2 regions of the Paenibacillus sp. FSL K6-2524 genome follow, and region 2 is predicted to be linked to the other one. Evidence: riboswitches for the same ligand, from Rfam matches in the RefSeq annotation. Region 2 holds a riboswitch; the other holds the start of a gene.

The links. A riboswitch is a leader RNA that binds a small molecule or an ion and turns the genes downstream of it on or off. The one in region 2 is predicted to bind cyclic di-AMP.
Region 1: linked by a shared signal. The riboswitch ahead of NST85_RS00170 (3D domain-containing protein) and the one ahead of NST85_RS02125 (CAP domain-containing protein) in region 2 are both predicted to bind cyclic di-AMP.

What each region holds. Positions count from the first base shown of each region.
Region 1 is NZ_JBBOSP010000001.1:31,458-39,378, reverse strand. It holds gene yabG (sporulation peptidase YabG) at 169-1,083, opposite strand; gene rsmA (16S rRNA (adenine(1518)-N(6)/adenine(1519)-N(6))-dimethyltransferase RsmA) at 1,132-2,019, opposite strand; gene rnmV (ribonuclease M5) at 2,026-2,580, opposite strand; gene NST85_RS00170 (3D domain-containing protein) at 2,697-3,806, opposite strand; cyclic di-AMP (ydaO/yuaA leader) riboswitch at 4,064-4,276, opposite strand; gene NST85_RS00165 (TatD family hydrolase) at 4,496-5,263, opposite strand; gene NST85_RS00160 (HD domain-containing protein) at 5,281-6,570, opposite strand; gene NST85_RS00155 (AbrB/MazE/SpoVT family DNA-binding domain-containing protein) at 6,899-7,153, shown strand; gene rsmI (16S rRNA (cytidine(1402)-2'-O)-methyltransferase) at 7,271-7,921, opposite strand, start outside.
Region 2 is NZ_JBBOSP010000001.1:490,145-498,065, reverse strand. It holds gene NST85_RS02145 (ABC transporter substrate-binding protein) at 1-1,210, opposite strand, end outside; gene NST85_RS02140 (carbohydrate ABC transporter permease) at 1,283-2,188, opposite strand; gene NST85_RS02135 (carbohydrate ABC transporter permease) at 2,188-3,078, opposite strand; gene NST85_RS02130 (LacI family DNA-binding transcriptional regulator) at 3,772-4,770, opposite strand; gene NST85_RS02125 (CAP domain-containing protein) at 4,965-5,756, opposite strand; cyclic di-AMP (ydaO/yuaA leader) riboswitch at 5,763-5,895, opposite strand; gene NST85_RS02120 (peptidase) at 6,123-7,373, shown strand; gene NST85_RS02115 (site-2 protease family protein) at 7,441-7,921, opposite strand, start outside.

The sequences.
Region 1 (7,921 bases), 460 kb from region 2:
TTCTATTATACAACAGAAAGCAGTGTCTTGTCAATTCCAAACAAATAAGTATATCAGCAAGAAAAATCGGTTGTCAATTGTTTTTTTTGGAAACCTGTATTACGCCTCATTTTCTCAGTAAAAACAAAGAAAACGCCCGATAATATCGGACGTTTCAGGATAACTAAACTACATAGAAGGTACAACCTTCAAAGTTGATAAATCTTTAGGTTTGGGCAGACCAATACGATAGCTCCCCCGTGTCTCAATACCACCTACACCCTGAGTACCGCTAATTGTATTGTTCAGCACGTCGGTGATATGAATGGTGTCCCGGATGGACGTAAACGAAGCCTTCGCGGCAATATAGACCGGATCGAGTGCATGAATGAGCACCCTCCCTGGTGAGCTGGCAAAATTGGCTCCTGCCTGTAACAATGCCTCGAAATGCGATTGACATGCTCCTGCAACAATAGTCAGGGTATCAAAATTACGTTCATATTGCCGAGCCGCTCCAATAGCCTCTACAAAATGTCTTGAGTTCTTATAGCTCGACAAATTGTAAAGATTGCTGTTAGGGCGATTCTTGAGTACACCGTCATGACCTGTCACTACCACGATATCTGGACGAACACTTGGCAGCAAACGCTGCAGTGCTCCGGCCATAGCAGACTCGTTCACAAAATAACCTTCAGCAGGCACTCTTAACTTCTCATACAGTTCAAGGCTTTTCTGCAAATACCGCTCATCACCATCTAAATGAAGTACCTTACCAGGCACCTCAAAGTACGATGGTTCAGTTTCTACGTTATCTTGTGGAAGCCATTCCTGATTTAATACAGTCTGATTTCGCTGTGCTTGCTCGACTCGTTCTCGATGTAACCACTCCAGCGATTTTGTAGCCTGGATATTCGCACGTCTCGCTCTTTCGCTAGGGGAATCCGGATCCACTTTAACTAAGTCAGTCAAAGGTGCGTCAGCCAGCAACCGAAAATCTATTCCCTTGATTATGGCCACATTTCGCTCAATCTTCTCAATTCGGAAGGTTACATCTCCTCCGTAAGATTTGCGAACGACCAAGTCTCCCAAATTCGTCAAGTCCATCACCTCTACCCCCATCGTATGGGCTAACAGAGGGAATGGTTACAGTAACTAAGAGTTCAATCCAGCACCAAGGAAAACATTGCTAAGACGAGCGAACTCCTCTAGACTGAGCGTTTCTGCACGTCTTGATGGTTCAATCTCTGCCTCTGCCAACAGGCGTTCCAATGTCTCGCGCCCTTCACCTGAGAAGAAACGGCTTTTCAGGTTATTTGCAATCGTCTTACGTCTCTGAGTAAAAGAAGACTGTACGACCTCGAAGAAGAAAGCCTCATCATCCACCTGCACTGGTGGCTCATCACGAACTGTTAACCTGATGACTGCCGATTCTACATTCGGCTGTGGAATGAAGACAGTAGGAGGCACCATACAAATTAATTCTGGCTTGCTGTAATACTGAACAGCAATACTAAGACTGCCATACTCCTTGCCTCCTGGAGAGGCCGCCATCCGCTGGGCTACTTCCTTCTGAATCATGACGACAATATGTTCCAGTGGTAATTTCTCTTCCAATAGCTTCATCAGGATCGGCGTCGTTACATAATAAGGTAAATTAGCCACCACGCTAACACCGCTAACATCGCCGAATTCTGCCTCAAATAGTGCGCGCAAATCCAGATCCAGAACGTCGCCCTGTATAACATTTACTTGAGGATAAGGCTCCATAACTTCTCTAAGAATAGGAATGAGACGACGATCGATCTCTACGGCCGCCACCTTCCCTGCTTCTTGAGCCAGCTTTTCCGTAAGCGCACCAATACCTGGACCAATCTCCAGTGCTCCTTTGGACTCATCTAATCCTGCTGCAGCAACAATCTTACCGAGGATATTCTGATCGATCAGAAAGTTCTGACCTAGACTTTTTTTAAATTTAAATCCGTGTCGCGCAATGATCTCTTTCGTCCGGCGTGGCGTTGAAACGTCTTCCAAAATATTCATAACAAGTTATACCCCTTTGTCTTCCAATTGAGCTAATGCGGCCGCAAATTCTTCCCGGCTAATTCTAAATACTGTCATCCGCTTATAAAATTGTTTCCCATTACAATATCCAATACCAAGTATTTCACCCATGACTCTCCGCCGAGCAGCTGCCTCCGGATGAATAATAAGCCCTGCCGCCAATAAATCCTCCCAGTCGGTCATTCCCGCTTCACTGGCTTCACCAACGACTTCACTGCGTACATTAGCTAGGGCCTCACGTATGACCTCAGGAGAAGCATTCTCGACGCCGATATCTCCCCGCTTCGTCGCATCTGCTTCCCGCAGGAAGGCATGCTTACAGCCAGGCACCCGATTGGCTACAATTTTGCGGATGCGCTCACCGGCATGATCAGGGTCAGTAAAAATAATAACACCACGTCGCTCCTGTGCTAGGGCTATCTTCCGCAGTGTCATTTCGTTAATTGCAGAGCCACCGGTTTCAATCGTATCTGCTTCTAAGGCACGTTTCACAGCAACCGTATCGTCCCGGCCCTCCACCACAATGATCTCTTTGATCATGTACTCTCTTCCTTCCTTATCACAACAAAAAGAAGAGGATAAATCCTCTTCTTGAACTTAAGCTTATTTATTAACATAATATTATCCGATTCCCTACCCAATGTAAAACTAGATCTCTAGTTTAACTCAGGCTTGGTAGGACCAATGACATAGACTGTACGACCCTTCTTGCGGCCAAATTGATTGGCTGCCTTCAAGCTATCGTAATAGACGTCCATTTTATTACCTTTAATTGCACCACCCGTATCCTCGGCACGACGGAAGCCAACACCTTCGATATAGACCCACCATCCCATCGGGACAACGCTCTTATCTACAGCAATTGTTCTTCCCTCTTTCACACGAGTACCGGAAGCTGTCTTCGTACCAATACCGTCTTCCTCGGCAGAATAGGCGGTAAGAGTGACGTTCTTCAGCACTTTTTTATATTTAAACGAGACGCCACCTTTGGTCGTTAGTCCACTAATATCAACCTTATCACCGGTCCGAGTGATACTGGCAGACAGAACGGCTGTTGGTTTCTTTGTACCAACGGCTATCACTTTCGGTTGAGCGGTCTTAGAGACCTCTTTACCGAGCCACTGCTTAGATACAAAAATTCCGTCTTCATATACTTTCTCTATGTTGTGGGTAACTAAACCTTTGCTTCCCTGCTGGATGACCTTAGTCTTCCCCTTAAGCAGATCTGGATCAGAGGTCTTCACGATGGTGAATGGTACAGCCTCTTGAGTTTGAACCAGTTGCTTGTTAACCCGGACAATCCGAATCTCCAAATTGGACTTAAGCTCACTACTCAAAGCAGGGGTAATTTTATCTATGGGGTCCAAGGAAACACCTAGTTCCTTGATAGCACCCTCTACGTCTTTCTGAGTTGTAAAATGTGTCTTGGTTGTTCCGTCCACAGTAAGCTTTACGGGAACGGCTCTCACAACGGAAATTGCAAGTGGACTTGAAACTTTGTCCTCCGGATTCAATAAAATGGAGTGTTCATCCAACACCTCATTCATTAGCGAGTGCTGTGTCTCTACTGATCCCATCTCACCGTCTTTTGCCAAGGCGACATTCTTCTTGTCTTGGCTATTCAAACCAATCAGTGTGACAACTGCAGCGATCACGAACAAGCTAATTACAGAAATCCGACGTAAATTTTCAGGCTTCCAATGCATTGCGTAAGACATGCTGGATGAGCGTGATTCATGGGTCTCCTTTTTGTGGAAAATGCCCATATCTTCTCTCCTCCTTCATAGCCCCGCCGTCTAAGTCGATATAAGATACATTTGACGTGACTATTATTCATTTGTACGAAATGCATAAACAACTGCATTCCGCATCCTGCCCCAGTCCGGTCGGCATAGGTCATCCTCCTGTTAAACAAGAGTATGATGTGCCTATTACATTTATTCAAAAACAAAAGAAGCCTAAAGAAAGAGTTAGAGGAACTCCTTCGTGGCTTCCGCATGTCATGATGTAATAGGATGCACGAGTTGCCTCTCTTGAGACGCTTACGAGGTTAGCTGTCGGATTCGGACGCAGAGAGCCGCCCTTTCTCAGTACATTCGCTCATGGCGCAATGACCTCGAATTCACCCCAAAGACCCATAAAGAAATCAATTACGAGAGGATCGGTATACGAACCCTGATCAATCTACGTATCGGTTCCCCCGTTCTCCATTAAGGAGATTCAGCGAGACTGGTTCATGGAAACATGTGATCGAAGACGTCCCATTAGTTTCCAGATGGACACCGAATTCGATTACTGAAAAGATTCTATCCTGTTTCGATGCATGTTGTAAAGCATCAATCAACCACGTTTCTTTTAAAATATGGTTAATTTTTTGTAATATTCTCGCTTTAAACAGTTAAAAAGTATTAATCTTTCCCGTTTACTCACTTTTTCAGCTCTTTTACTCTCGAATTCATCTAATCCCAAATAGTCCCAGCGCATTTTGAGTTGTTATTTCAGCGATTTCTTCGAAGGACATGCCTTTTATCTCAGCTGCAGCTTCTGCAACTAGACGAACATGTGCAGACTCATTTCTTTTACCACGATATGGGTGTGGTGTTAAATATGGGGAGTCCGTTTCGATCAATAATCGATCCATCGGTGTCTGTGCTAAGACCTCTTTTGGCTGTTTGGCATTTTTAAACGTAATGGGGCCACCAAACGACAAATGAAACCCCATATCCAGACACATTTTAGCAATTTCCCAGCTTCCGGAGAACGAGTGCATCACTCCGCCAACCTCACTTGCCTTCTCTTCACGTAAAATCCGAACCACATCTTCATGTGCATCCCGGTTGTGAATGCAGATTGGCATGCCCAAACTCCGAGCCAGTCCAATTTGATTACGGAGTACCGTATGTTGTACATCCTTAGGTGAAGTATCCCAATAATAATCGAGGCCTATTTCGCCGATCGCAACTACCTTTTCGTGGGCACATAATTCGGCGATCCAGTCCAAGTCACCTTCTTGCATCGTAATCGCATCCTGTGGATGCCAACCAACAGCTGCATAAATGAAGTCATGAGCCTCCGCAAGCTTCATTGTTGTCGGGATCGTCTCCCGATTAAAACCGATATTGATCATTCGAGTAACACCTTGCTCCAGTGCCCTTGTAATCGTTTCCTCGCGGTCTTCATCAAACTGAATTGCATCCAAATGAGTATGAGTATCGAATAGCATTCTGCTAATCCTCCTAATTATGTCTGTAATTGAAACAAATCCGCAATTTCCTGGGGAAGCTTATCTAACACAGGGGTCAATTTATTATCCGGAAAGTACAAATGAAATTTACCCCGATGAAGTCCACTGATTGACCGAACAATATCCGATACCTCAGAAATTTCTCGCAACTGATCTTGACGATCCAAGAGTAGTATTTGTTTCTCCCTAAATTTCCCGTCAGGTCGAAAAACATCATACGGCAGATCAGTGGGAAAATCAATTTCCAAGTCGTAATCTGGGTTAAGTCCCACTTTTGCAAAAGCGTGCCGTATTTCTTCTATCATTTCCTTATCAAGGGATTCAGTTTCTACATATTTATACAATTTACGGTCCATAAATCGGGAACAAAGATCACTAAGTAAATCATCCTTCTCATTTCTCCATTGCATAAATGCAGTTTGAATGAGCGCCTCATCTAATAGTAGATACTCCTGCACAGTTAATTCACGTTTGAATAGGCCTGGCAATGGATCAGGTAAAAAAGCGAAGGAATGCCCACTCTTATACAATTCCTTAGCTCGGCGAAGAATTTGCCTTAGGATGATCTCTGAACTACGGGTAACGGGATGAAAATAAACCTGCCAATACATCTGGTAACGGGACATCAAATAATCTTCCACCGCATGCATTCCTGATTCCTTCACAACAACCCTACCTTGAAATGGCCGGAGCATCCGTAATATTCGGTCCATATCAATGGTGCCATAATTTACACCCGTAAAATAAGCGTCCCTGAGCAAATAATCCATTCGATCCGCATCAAGCGGGCTTGAGACCAAGTTAACAACGATCGGTTTGTCATAATCTTTACGAATGACGGATGCCACTTTGGCCGGGAAATCATCACCCAATCTTCTTAATACTGAAGCAACCTCACTATCTCCGAGCAATATTTTACAAGTCCAATCCTCATGGTCCATTTGAAATGCCTGTTCTATAGAATGAGAAAAGGGACCGTGCCCAAGATCATGGAGCAATGCCGCACAAAGAGCAACCAATCGCTCATCCCTTGGCCAATCAGGGTACTTACCCTGTTCAAACTGCGAGATGATTCGACGAGTAATTTCATATACACCTAGAGAATGAGAGAATCGGCTGTGCTCTGCACCATGAAATGTTAAGTAAGATGTGCCAAGCTGCCTGATGCGACGGAGACGTTGAAATTCCGTAGTATTAATGAGAGACCAGATAATTTCATCCTGCACATGTATATAGTTGTGTACCGGATCTTTGAACACCTTTTCTTCACGTAATTGGCGATGCATGGCTAACACTCCTTATCTCATATTTTTTCATATCTAATTCTTAAAAATATTTAGCAGAATTATGCCTTATATCGACATAAAATGTCGAATTATGTCGAATAACGACGAAGTGTTGATTTCCAATATGTCGAATGTTGGAAAGCACTTATTTTTACTGGATTTATAGGAAAAACAGACCCTGCAAAGCGCAAATATGGAGAATTAAAAGAAATATTCCATTAATAGGTTGACTATTTTGGCAATGGTTGGTATTATAAATATCATAAAAGATAGAAGTTTGTCGAACTATGACATATTTAAATTATAGCGGAAGGGGTTATCATCAGTTATGATGAAATCAACTGGAATTGTAAGAAAAGTAGATGAATTAGGTCGGGTTGTTATTCCGATTGAATTACGCCGTACACTCGGTATTGGCGAAAAAGATGCACTGGAAATTTATGTAGACGGAGAGCGGATCATGTTGAAGAAATATGAACCTGCTTGTATCTTCTGCGGCAACGCTGAGAACGTTATTTACTTCAAAGGTAAGATCGTTTGTCACGAATGTATTTCTGAAATTCCTGCCCCTGTGACAAACTAGGAATTATAGTATATAATAGATTTATTGAAACTGTTAATTCTAACCTTTTTCATATCTCCTTGGTCCCTCTAGTAGGATTACTCCTACTAGTAGGGATCACTTTTTTTGTCCTTACCTCTATAATAGCAGTTGGTAAATATCTCTTTTTGAGACTCCTCGATCTCCCGCAGCTTTTTTCATCGCATCTTTACGCGAAATTCCCTCTTGCTCCTCATAATGAACAACATGTTCTTCTACTGACAATGTTTGCCACCATGCATCTCGTCTCTGTTTAACATCTTCGGGATTCGCTCCGTCTATAACAATACAATACTCACCAAGCGGTGGATGCTCTTGCAACCAAGCTTGGCATTCGCTGATCAGCCCCCTGGCCATCTCCTCATAACGCTTGGTCAATTCTCTAGCTAGTACAATTTTGCGGTCTCCCCAAGCCTCATGGATCGACTCCAGTGTCTTGAGCACTCTATGGGGTGATTCATACAGCAACAAAGTCCCTTCCTCATCTTGAAGACTCTTCAGTAGATTCTCACGCTCCTTATTATCACGGGGTAGAAATCCGAGAAATTGAAATCTTTGGGTGGATAATCCCGAAACGATAAGTGCTGATAAAGCGGCGTTTGCCCCAGGTATCGGAATGACGGATATATGCTGTTCTAACGCCAATTTTACGAGGTCGCTACCAGGGTCTGAAATGGCTGGTAAACCGGCATCACTCACGAGTGCCAAATTATTTCCTTCTATTATAAGGCGAATTAATTCAGGACCACT
Region 2 (7,921 bases):
ATTCTACGCCGTATTTATTCGCTCCGTCATATACATTCTTAATCGCCACTGGATCAACACCATCGAAACTGTTATAGTATTTTTCTTTGGCTTGGTCATTAATCGGAGGTGTACCACCGCTCAATTCAATGGATTTCTCCTGAACGTCTTTGGAAATGAGGAATTTAATGAACTCATAAGATTCTTTTGGATGCTTGGAACCCTTCAATACGAATAATGGGTCAACATACAATACGCTTCTCTCTTTGTCATTTCCGCCGTATGGAACAGCTGCTACACCAATTTTAAAGTTGAACTGATCCTGGCTCGCCAAAGCCCATGAACCACCAACCGTCATGCCCACTTTACCAGACAAGAACGGATCTCCGAATTGACCTGCTACAGATTTAGACCATGCTGGAGGAGGAGAAACCTTCTTATCCCAGATCAAGTCGATCAGTTTCTGGTAAGCTGCGATCGCTTCTGGAGAATCGAAATGCGTTTCGCTTGGTTTACCACCATTTGTCCATGTATCATCGGAATATACATTTACCCCGAAGTAAGCTGGTCTCATATCCAACTCACCCCATCCGAAGTTAACGCCGTATGCTGATTTCTCAATATCATCATCACGAACTGTCAACTTGTCAGCCACTTCAACCATTTTATCGAAAGTCCAACTTTTATCTTCATAATCTGAAGGAGGATAAGGCAAGCCTGCTTTATCAAACATATCTTTGTTATAAAGTAATATGGTAACGTAGTTGCTGAAAGGAATGCCGTATGTTTTACCGTCAACTTTGTAAATGTCCATTAACTCATCTGAAATCCCAAAATCTGAACCTTTAAAGCCATCTTCACTCATAATATCTGTAAGGTCAGCTAGTAGATCCTTGTTGTAATACTCCGCGAATCCACCATAACCAAAGTGCGATGTGATATCAGGCGAGTTCTTTGCTGCAATGTTTGCTTGCAGTTTGGAGTCAAATTGTTCGTAAGGAGCTTTCTCTACTTTGACTTTAATGTTCGGATTTGCTTTTTCGAAGTCAGGAATCAATTTCTCTACATAAGTTCTATCTGGAGAATCGATCGTATAGTACGTAATAGTTACAGGACCCGAGTCCTTCTCCCCGCCACTATTGCTACCACCTCCACCACAAGCAGACAAGACTAACACGAACACCAAAATTAAACTTGGAAGTATCAACCACTTTTTCTTAGCTTGATTCATTCTAAAATCCCCCTTTAAAAAAGTTTGGTTTGTATATATATCAAATAATTGAACGTTACTGCATCTGATCAATTACTTAATACCGGTAAGAACAATACCCTCAGTAAAATGCTTCTGTGCAGAAGCAAAGATCGCAACAACTGGCAAAGTCGTCATGATAGACGCACACATCAACAAGTTGTAAGGGGCAATCCGGAACTTAGACGACATCATAGCCGCTAACCCAACTGGCAAAGTAAACTTTTCTTGAGAACTTAAGTACAGTACAGGTCCCAATAGATCGTTCCAAGTCCAGATAAACGTGAATATAGCAACTGTAGCTAAGGCAGGACCTGAAAGCGGAAGTGCTATTTTCCAGAACAACCTAAATTCACTACAGCCGTCGATTTTACCAGAATCATATAATTCATTTGGCAATGACATGAAGAACTGTCTTAATAGGAAAATTTGATAGGCTGAACCAAGGAAAGTCGGTACAATCAACGGCAAGAATGTGTTCATCCAGCCTAAATTAGAGAAGAGTATGAATTGAGGAATCATGACCGCAGGATAAGGTAACATCATTGTTGAGATCATCAACATGAACATGATCTTCTTCCCTTTAGCCCGGTATCTTGAGAAACCATACGCCACTAGTGCGGATGAGAAGACCGTTCCTACAACTGACAATCCGGCGACAATAATACTATTCTTATAAAGGATACCGAATTTAATTTCATCATTAGTAAACAGTGTCTTGAAATTGTCCCAAGCAAATGTTTCAGGAATAATAGTCGGTGGAAATTGCAGCATTTCTTTTGATGTTTTCAATGCGGTAGATATCATGAATATCACTGGAAACAACATCGTACAGGTGAGGAGAATCAATAAAACAAATGCAACTATTTCGCCAACAGTCATTTTTCTCTTCCGGTCACCTTTTACTTTTGTAGGATCAATAATAATATTCGGAGTTTTATCAATCACGGTATCACTCATTAATCCCGTCCCCCCTCGTAGTAAACGAATCGATTCGAAGATTTCATAATGATCACGGTTACAATCAGAATTGCAACCAACAATAACCACGCCATCGCAGCAGCATACCCGAGACGGAAATCTTTGAATGCGCTCACATATACGTTGAAGACGTAGAATCGTGTTGAGTAGTTCGGACCACCCTGAGTCATAACGTAAGCTTGCGTAAATACTTGGAATGATTCAATTACTGCCATAATCAATTGGAATAAAAATACGGGAGAAATCATCGGGAACGTTACGCTCCAAAATGACCGCCATTTTCCTGCTCCATCCAACTTTGCAGCTTCAAGCAAACTAGCTGGAACGCCCTGCAAACCGGCCAAGAATATAATCATCCCAGCGCCTACGCCCCAGAACGTCATAATAATTAGGCCCCACATTGCAAACTTTTCGTCTAAGAACCAAGCAGGTCCCTTAACACCGAATAAGGAAAGAATGTAGTTGAAGATACCCGCTTCCGGATTAAAAATCCAGAACCACAAAAGTGACATCGAAACGCCGGATACCATACTCGGAAAATACATCGCTGTGCGGAAAAAGCCACGGGCAGGTATCTTCATATTAATGAGCATCGCGAAAATTAAGGATAGAAATAGACCGAGTGGAACACTAATAAAGGTATACTTCAGCGTGACGAGAATCGACTTGTAGAATAACTCGTCTTGGAATAGCTCTCTGAAATTGTCCAAGCCGATAAACCTAGGACTACTAATAATGTCGTAATCCGTAAAGCTATAATACAGTGATGCTAAAATTGGATATAACGCAAAGACTAAAAATCCGATTAACCACGGCAAGATGAATAGGTAGAAATAAAAATTCTCGCGCTTGGACTCAGATAATTTCATCCTTACAATCCCTCCCCTTTTTTATTTTGCTTTACCAAGATGTTGTTCATAAAGTTAAAGGGCTTTAACTTTATATGTTATGAGCTTATAATAATCATATTCATGATGTTTGACAATACCTTTTTAAAAATAAACTGAGTTTTTCGATTAAATAATAAATTAAAGCGCTTTATCGATGTCATGTATTCTAATTATCGTCTAACAATATAGATCCAATAATACTAAATACGATGATTTAAATATCTTTTTGATGAACTCAACATAATTACATTACATATAACGTTATATTTTTATTAAAACCCAACCTAATTTCATTATCATTGTCTTAATCCATTCTTTTATGTTATGTTATATAACACAATAGTCTTCATCTTTGTTCAATACTCCTTTTTAATACGATTCCGCCTTTTCCTACACAAAAACTGCACTATTTTATAAAAATAGAAGGTGTAAATAATCACAAAATATATGCTTTTAAGTTTAAACGGTTAAACTTACACTTTGTGCAAGCATCCTTTTTTGCATAATAATAAGACATAACCACACACCCTGCGACACCATATTGCGTTCATGAAATGATTATTAATTATACAAATAAAAAAGGAGCCTTCAGGTATACTACAAAAGTAGCAACCTAGAAGACTCCAGATATAAAGCTTATCCCATTTGGCATTATGCTTGAATTCTGTTTATTTATGAAGAGTGCCGTGGCACCCCTGAGGATTCTCTCACAATTAACTTCGGATCAAGTTCCACAGTCGCATTTCGTTTGGACGGATCCTTGATTAAATTCAGCAGGATATTTACGCCCTGCCTCCCGATCTTTTTGAATGGTACACGAATCGTCGTCAATGATGGATGAAACTCATCGGCATATACTTGGTCATCAAATCCAACAATCGATACATCTTGGGGAATTCGGATTCCCTCATTCTTAAATGCATCCATTACACCAATCGCCATAAAATCATCTGCTGCGAAAACCGCAGTAGGTAACGTGCCCGATTCAATCCAACGCCTCGCGACATTGTAACCTGAGGGAATATTGAAATTCCCTTGTTCAATACCAAATGGCTTCAGTCCTGCCTCTTCGAGCGCAAACAAATACCCTTTCTCCCGATCCTCGCTACTTGTGACTAGGCTAGGTCCACTTACGTGAGCAATCTCAGTATGCCCAAGATCGATCAGATGCTTTGTCGCATCATAGCCACCTTTGAAATTGTTTATAATAACTGAAGGGGCCGAAGGAGTACGCTGCTGATTATCCAGGATGACAAAAGGGATTTTTCTCTTCTTAAGTTCCATTATATACATGTCCGGATCTGTTGGAGACAACAAGATCACTCCATCTACCCGATCTTCCTGAAATAAGGAACGGTGGAATGTGTCTTCATGCTGTGAAATAGAAAGCGCCAAGAAATAATCATGCTCCGCTAAGTAATCGTTAATCTCCGTAATTACAGCATCAAGAACAGTATCATGTAATGTGTTCAACATTAGCCCGATAATACCGGTTTTGCCACTTGCCAGGCTTCGAGCAGATGCATTCGGGCGGTAATCCAGGTCTTTCATCGCCTGTAATACTCGTTCCCTATTCTTCGGCCGTACAGATGTCGCATTATTCAATACCCTGGATACCGTAACGACCGACAGACCCGACTTTTTGGCAACATCGAAAATGCTCACTTTCATTAGAAACCGCTCCCGTTTTAACACAATTTACATTAACATACCACATTTTGCGCCACATTTCACATATAACATAGGTATTTACATAGGATTATTATTTATTGTTTTAAAGTGGCTCAAAACGTTAACTTTGTCGTCATTTTTAACACAAAAAAAGCCCGCAGGTATACCTGCAGGCTTCCATTCCAAAGTTATTATTATCCGATAAATTCTTGTACCCACACACCATTATAGTACGCTACACCGATTGTAGTGTAATTAGCACTTAGAATGTTTTTACGGTGACCATCGCTATTCATCCATGCATTCATCACTTCTGCTGGTGTACGTTGCCCTTTGGCAATATTCTCACCAGCCGTACGATATTGAATACCTTGCGCGTTCATCAAATCAAACGGAGATCCAAGAGTCGGCGAATTATGGTCGAAATAATTGTTGTTATACATATCTTTCGCTTTCAGCATCGCGACATTAGTAAGTGCAGAATCGGATTTCAAAGGTTGAAGTCCTACCTTAGCACGTTCTTGGTTCACTAGATCAACCACTTGTGCAGCAAAATCATCCTTCACAGCTTGATCCCCATTATCCGTTCCTGTTCCAGGATTTGATGGTTCTGGTGCTGGTGTACTTGGTTTCACTGGAGTGCTTGGCACTACTGGAGTACTCGGTTCTACTGGAGTACTTGGTTTCACCGGATCACTAGTTTCCGGTTTGCTAGATTCCGGAGTACTAGATTCAGGCTTGCTATTGTCCGGTAATGTAACATCTGGTTGTGAGATAACAGGCTTAATATTAAGTCCTAGCTTATCCAAAAGCTCAGACCAGTTCTGAGTATTAAAATAAAAGCCGTAGCTTTCAATGTTTATCATATTAAAATTCGGAACCTGAGTAGCCACATCTTTCGGAGCAGCCATTGTCGGGCTTGCCGCTAGAACTGGTGCTAGAATAAGAGCTCCGGTGATAACCATATTTTTAAACTTGTACTTCATAAAATAAATCTCTCCCTTTGTAGCCTACGAGGTTAGCTGACGGGTTCGGGTCAAAGTGGATTCCCCTTGTCACATGCTTGCGACTTCACCCCAATAAATGGTTCCCCCGTGCCCGAATGGGCTTCGGCATGATTTTTGGTACGTCCAAATCGTAACATGGATCCCAACTCGAATCACTTCTAAATTAATGTTAATTGATACACATATACCCATAGTAAATATATGAAATCTAAAGAGATTCCCATACAAACTGCAACATTTCACGGGACCTCACCGTCTAGAATTATATAAACAAGCCTATTTGGCTTAAATTAACTTTCCAAGCACCTAGGTTGAATATCTACACAAATAATGGAGGTATGACAAATGAACAAAATGTATAAAGTAATAGCAACAGCATCTATTCTAACGATGGCAGCTATGCCAGTGGCAGCAAATGCACAAAGCATCCCAACCGCTGCACCAGCTCATTACGGACAAATTAGCCTTGGTAACATTCTGAGCCAACTCAAAGTGATTTCAGGTACTATGGGGCAAATTACTGACTTTACAAATGATAAAACCGGCAAGTTCATTACCGTAACAGGTCGTGGTGTTACACCATCCGATCAAAGCGAAATCGTTCTTTCCATCACTAAAGATACTAAAATTATAGATTCTAAAGGTAAACGCGTAGCTCTACAAACGATTATGGATGAGAAGAAAGCCGTTAAAGCATTTTACAGTCCTAGTATCACAAAAAGTATTCCAGCACGCGGAACCGCATTGACACTTATTGTTCAAGACCAAAGCTTCACTGGAATTGACGGTAAGGTAACCGAAGTGCAAGAAAACGGAATTGTTGTAACAGGTAAAGACATCTATAACTCGAACGAGGACACGATGGTATTACACTTTGCCAACAAAGCTGTAATTATTGATCAAAATGGTAAAGCCATCAAAGCCGCTGATATCAAAGTTGGCATGAGTGTCAAAGCATTTTATGGACCTGCTGTAACTATGAGCATTCCAGCTCAATCCACAACCAACTATGTCGTGGTGAATACAGAAGTAGAAGAGTCCGTTCAAGAGGAGGTTGCCGGTACGAACGGTATTATTACAAATGTAGAGGATCACAGAATCACTTTGATCGGAAGCGCAATGAAACAAGGCGGAACCGATTATGTCATGCTTTCCGTTGATGAGAAAACTCAAATCGTTGACGAAGAAGGTAATACATTAACTAAAGATGCATTGAAAGCTGATGTTCGTGTTGATGCTTACTATGGTCCAGTGATGGCACTTAGCTTCCCAGGCCAAACACATGCTGACAAAATCGTCGTTAAGGCAGAAGCAACCAACAAAATTGAGGGTACAATCTCTGCAACAGACGATGTAGCAAAAGACCAAGTATATGTAAATGTAGGTTCTGACAACTCTCGTCAAAACGATGTCATTTTGAATATCTCGGAAGATACTAAAGTGATCTCTATACTTGGTGGTCAAGTAGAATTGAAAGCAGGTATGAAAATTGTTGCCTACCACTCATCCATGATGACTAGATCATTGCCAGGTATCACGAATGCTGAAATTGTAATTATCACTCAAGATGACAGCATGGCAGCTCCTAATCAATAATTGAATCATTAAATAGAACAAGCCGATCTCCCATTTGGGAGTTCGGCTTGTTTTTTTCGAAGATATATCAAAGATGATTAGATTGCACCATATACATCATAATCCCTAATAGTCCGGCTAAACAAAAATAACTGATACCGTATTTCCAACGTACATTTGTGGGCACATCATAGTACTTATCATTATCGTAAACGGTAAAGTTTATCTCACAATTCACCTTGAGATGTGGTCCGTCCTCCAAATAAACCTGATCCACTCCAGCTACACTTACTTTATGAATAATACTTTGCTGCGGAAGTTGTGCTATGCCTCGGAGTCCTAGGCTCTCCCAGAAGATGGTCACATGTTGCTGTCGGTTCAGGTCGCTATACGTAGCAAATGGTAAATTCCTTTTGTGCTCAGGTCCAGGTATCATGTATCCTTCACTTTGCAGTTGCGTAAGCGGTATTACAAAACTCTTCATGATGAAATGATTTTTATGATTCTTACGCCGCCGAATATACTTATTGAATAAATCATAAGCAAATAGTGCCCAAATAATGAAGAAT